DNA from 2 places in the Streptomyces sp. GL_140 genome. Region 2 is predicted to be linked to the other one. Evidence: riboswitches for the same ligand, from Rfam matches in the RefSeq annotation. Region 2 holds a riboswitch; the other holds the start of a gene.
What was found. Region 2 has a riboswitch for ZMP and ZTP ahead of AC3IYJ_RS32645 (bifunctional 5,10-methylenetetrahydrofolate dehydrogenase/5,10-methenyltetrahydrofolate cyclohydrolase). Riboswitches for the same ligand answer to the same signal wherever they lie in the genome.

Region 1: another riboswitch for ZMP and ZTP. It lies ahead of glyA (serine hydroxymethyltransferase); the one in region 2 lies ahead of AC3IYJ_RS32645 (bifunctional 5,10-methylenetetrahydrofolate dehydrogenase/5,10-methenyltetrahydrofolate cyclohydrolase).

What each region holds. Positions count from the first base shown of each region.
Region 1 is NZ_CM174404.1:5,183,190-5,185,568, reverse strand. It holds gene glyA (serine hydroxymethyltransferase) at 1-1,144, opposite strand, end outside; ZMP/ZTP riboswitch at 1,180-1,270, opposite strand; gene rocD (ornithine--oxo-acid transaminase) at 1,380-2,379, shown strand, end outside.
Region 2 is NZ_CM174404.1:7,006,612-7,008,990, reverse strand. It holds partial or broken gene AC3IYJ_RS32650 (peptide MFS transporter) at 1-352, opposite strand, end outside; gene AC3IYJ_RS32645 (bifunctional 5,10-methylenetetrahydrofolate dehydrogenase/5,10-methenyltetrahydrofolate cyclohydrolase) at 505-1,410, opposite strand; ZMP/ZTP riboswitch at 1,439-1,532, opposite strand; gene AC3IYJ_RS32640 (methyltransferase domain-containing protein) at 1,625-2,379, shown strand, end outside.

The sequences.
Region 1 (2,379 bases), 1.8 Mb from region 2:
CGACCACCGGCATGTGCTCGGTCGACAGACCCCGCGAGGTCAGCGACGGCGTACCGATCCGGATGCCCGACGGGTCGAACGGCTTGCGCGGGTCGAAGGGCACCGTGTTGTAGTTCACGACGATCCCCGCCCGGTCCAGCGCCTTCGCCGCGATCTTGCCCGGGACCCCGCGCGAGGTCAGGTCCATCAGGATCAGGTGGTTGTCCGTGCCGCCCGAGACCAGGTCAAAGCCCTGCTCCAGGAGCGCCGCGGCCAGCGCCTTGGCATTGGCGACGACCGCGTGGGCGTACGAGACGAAGGCGGGCTGCGCCGCCTCGTGGAGGGCCACCGCGATGCCGGCCGTGGTCTGGTTGTGCGGACCGCCCTGGAGGCCCGGGAAGACCGCCTTGTCGATGGCCTTCGCGTGCTCTTCGCGGCACATCAGCATCGCGCCGCGCGGGCCGCGCAGGGTCTTGTGGGTGGTGGTGGAGATGACGTCCACGTGCCCGGCCGGGGACGGGTGCGCGCCGCCCGCGATCAGGCCCGCGATGTGCGCCACGTCGGCGACCAGGATCGAGCCGGCCTCCTTGGCGATCGACGCGAACGCCTCGAAGTCGATCGTGCGCGGGAGGGCGGTGCCGCCGCAGAAGATCAGCTTGGGGCGCTCGGCCAGCGCGAGTTCCCGTACGGCGTCGTAGTCGATGAGACCGGTGTCCGCCTGGACCCCGTACTGCACGCCCCGGAACCAGGAGCCGGTCGCCGAGACGCCCCAGCCGTGGGTCAGGTGCCCGCCCATCGGCAGGGCCATGCCCATCACCGTGTCGCCGGGCTGGGCGAAGGCCAGGTACACGGCGAGGTTGGCCGGGGAGCCGGAGTACGGCTGCACGTTCGCGTGGTCCACCCCGAAGAGGCCCTTCGCCCGCTCGACGGCCAGGGCCTCGATGCGGTCGATGTTCTGCTGGCCCTCGTAGTAGCGGCGGCCCGGGTAGCCCTCGCTGTACTTGTTCTGCAGCACCGTGCCGGAGGCCTCCAGGACGGCCGCGGACACGTAGTTCTCGCTGGGGATCAGGCGCAGGGTCTCCGCCTGCAGGGTTTCCTCGGCGGCGACGAAGGACGCCAGCTCGGGGTCGGTGCTGAACAGGGCGGGGTGGTGGCTCGCGCTCATGGCGGCTCCTCCGGGGTCGATGTCAGGTCTCGTCCCCGCGAGGCCCAGGCGAGCGGCCCTGTATGCGGTCGTGCGCGCACGACTCCCCCGGAGTTGGTTCTCCGTACGCCAGTCGCCGTGCGTACCGACCACCTTAGCGGCCACGCCACAAGAAAGGTTTCTCCGTCCGCGATACGAGCGAGGATGCAGAGTGACGCCACCCTCGTCACAGGCCTGACGGACGATCGGAGACCCCGTGTCGACAACTGCTGATGCCATCCGTTCCGCCGACGCGCACAGCGCGCACAACTACCATCCCCTGCCCGTCGTCGTCGCGACCGCCGAAGGCGCGTGGATGACCGACGTGGAGGGCCGCCGTTACCTCGACATGCTCGCGGGCTACTCCGCGCTCAACTTCGGCCACGGCAACCGCCGTCTGCTCGATGCCGCCCGCGCCCAGCTGGAGCGGGTCACGCTCACCTCCCGCGCCTTCCACCACGACCGCTTCGCGGACTTCTGTACCGAGCTGGCCGCGCTGTGCGGCAAGGAGGCCGTGCTGCCCATGAACACGGGCGCGGAGGCCGTGGAGACGGCCGTGAAGACCGCCCGGAAGTGGGGCTACGAGGTCAAGGGCGTCCCGGACGGCCACGCCAAGATCGTGGTCGCGTCCGACAACTTCCACGGCCGCACGACCACCATCGTGTCGTTCTCGACCGACCACGACGCCCGCGACCACTTCGGCCCGTACACCCCGGGCTTCGAGATCGTCCCGTACGGGGACCTCACCGCGCTGGGCCACGCCGTCACCTCCAACACGGTCGCCGTGCTCCTGGAGCCGATCCAGGGCGAGGCGGGCGTCCTCGTACCGCCCGCCGGATACCTGCAGGGCGTACGGGAACTGACGCGCGAGCGGAACGTCCTCTTCATGGCGGACGAGATCCAGTCGGGGCTGGGCCGGACCGGCAGGACCTTCGCGTGCGAGCACGAGGGGGTGGTCCCGGACGTGTACATCCTCGGCAAGGCGCTGGGCGGCGGCGTCGTGCCCGTGTCGGCGGTGGTCGCCGACCGCGACGTCCTCGGCGTGTTCAAGCCGGGCGAGCACGGCTCCACCTTCGGCGGGAACCCCCTGGCCTGCGCCGTGGCCCTGGAGGTCATCGCGATGCTGCGCACCGGCGAGTACCAGCAGCGCGCCACCGAGCTCGGCAACCACCTGCACCGGGAGCTGAACCTGCTCGTCGGCGGCGGGGCGGTGACCG
Region 2 (2,379 bases):
TGCCGATGACGATGAGGACCAGGCCGGGCCAGACGAAGACCGGGTTCGGGACGGCCATCAGGGCGTGGCCGGCCATGATGACCACGCCACCCCACAGGACGGCGCGGCGGGCGCCGAGGAAGCGGTCGGCGATCCAGCCGCCGGGCAGTGCCAGCAGCGAGATCATGGCCATGTAGACGCCTTCGACGGCCTCGGCGGTGCCCTCGTGGAGGCCCATGCCGCCATGCCCGCGGGAGGCCGCGAGGAAGTGCACGAGGATGGCGACCATGCCGTAGAGGCTGAAGCGCTCCCACAGCTCGGCGAGGACCAGGGTGGCGAGTCCGCGCGGGTGGCGCTGCCGCGTCTTGTGCATATCCATCGATGCGTTCACATATGGATTGCACCGGCGGGGCGGGCGGCCCGGATCGGCCTTTCGGCCCGTTACCCACGGGAACACAACGCCCCGGACCGAAGGGCCCGGGGCGTTCGTCGCACGGCGTCCCGCCGCGGCGGGGCGAAGGTCGCTCAGAGGTCGGCGAGCGCCAGACCGGCCTGCGCGGCGGCCGCCTGGACGGTCTGCTCCAGGAGCACCGCGATGGTCATCGGGCCGACACCGCCCGGTACGGGGGTGATCAGCGAGGCGCGGGCGGCGGCCGACTCGAAGTGGACGTCGCCGACGTTGCCCTCGTTGTACCCGGCGTCGAGGACCACCGCGCCCGGCTTGATGTCCTCGCCCCGGATGAACTCGGCCTTGCCGACGGCGGCGACCAGCACGTCCGCCTGGCGCACGATGGACGGCAGGTCCACGGTGCGGGAGTGGCAGTAGGTGACGGTGGCGTTCTGCTCCAGGAGCAGCATCCCGGCCGGCTTGCCCAGGATGGCGCTGCGGCCGACGACCACGGCGTGCTTGCCGGTCAGGTCCACGTCGTAGGCGGCGAGCAGGCGCATGATGCCGCCGGGGGTGCAGGAGACGAAGCCCGGCAGGCCGAAACCCATGGCGGCGAAGGAGTGCATGGTGACCCCGTCGACGTCCTTGCCGGGGGCGATGGCCTCAAAGGCGGCGCGCTCGTCGATGTGGTGCGGAACCGGGTGCTGAAGCAGGATGCCGCTGATCTCCGGGTCCTCGGAGAGCGCGGTCAGGGTGGCGACGAGCTCCTCGGTGGTGGTCGCGGCCGGCAGCTCCACGTGGCGGGAGGTGATCCCGGCCTTCGCGCAGCGGTTCTGCTTCATGCGGACGTAGGTGACGGACGCGGGGTCCTCGCCGACCAGCACGGTCGCCAGACAGGGTGCGGTGCCGGTGCGCTCGGTGATCTTCGCGGCGTACTCGGCGGTCTGCTCCGAGATGCGGCGGGCCAGCGCGGTGCCGTCCATCAGTCGGGCGGTCCGGGTGCCTGCGGCCTGCGTGTCCACGGTGGTCTGGGCAGTCGTCATGGGGTCTCCTGAGCGTCGCTGCGGAATCGCGGTTCGCCCAGGCGCGCGGCAGTCGACGTACGGGAGCACGCCGGGCCGCTCCCCGGTGGTGATCCACCCGAACGCCAGTCACGGCCCGCCGCCCAGTGTAGGCGAACCCCCGGCGGTTCCGGCGGGGCCCCCGGGGTCGTGCAATCCGGTGGATGACCCGGCCCCTGGCTGGGAGGATCTAGACATGACGCCCACATTCGACCATCTCGTCGCGGAAGCCGAGTCCGTATCCGTGGACGGCTGGGACTTCTCCTGGCTCGAAGGCAGGGCCACCGAACAGAGGCCCTCCTGGGGCTATCAGCGTCTCCTCGGGGAGCACCTGGCCCGCGTCCGCTCCGCCCTCGACATCCAGACCGGCGGCGGCGAGGTGCTCGCCGGAGCCGGACCGCTGCCCCGGCTGATGGCCGCCACCGAGTCCTGGCCGCCGAACATCGACAGAGCGACCCGGCTGCTGCACCCGCTCGGCGCGGTGGTGGTCTCGGACAGCGACGAGCCCCCGCTGCCCTTCGGCGACGAGGCGTTCGAGTTCGTCTCCAGCCGGCATCCCGTGACGATCTGGTGGGAGGAGATCGCCCGGGTGCTGCGGCCCGGCGGCACGTACTTCTCCCAGCAGGTCGGTCCGGCAAGCGTCTTCGAGCTGGTCGAGTACTTCCTGGGCCCGCAGCCCGAGGAGATCCGGCGCTCGCGCCACCCCGACGACGCGGTCGCCGACGCCACGAAGGCCGGGCTGGAGGTGGTCGATCTGCGCTCGGAGCGACTGCGGACGGAGTTCCACGACATCGGAGCCGTGATCTACTTTCTACGGAAGGTGATCTGGATGGTGCCCGGCTTCACGGTCGGGCGGCACCGGGACCGGTTGCGCGAGCTGCACGAACAGATCGAACGCGAAGGCCCGTTCATCGCGCACACCGCCCGATTCCTCATCGAGGCCCGCAAAAC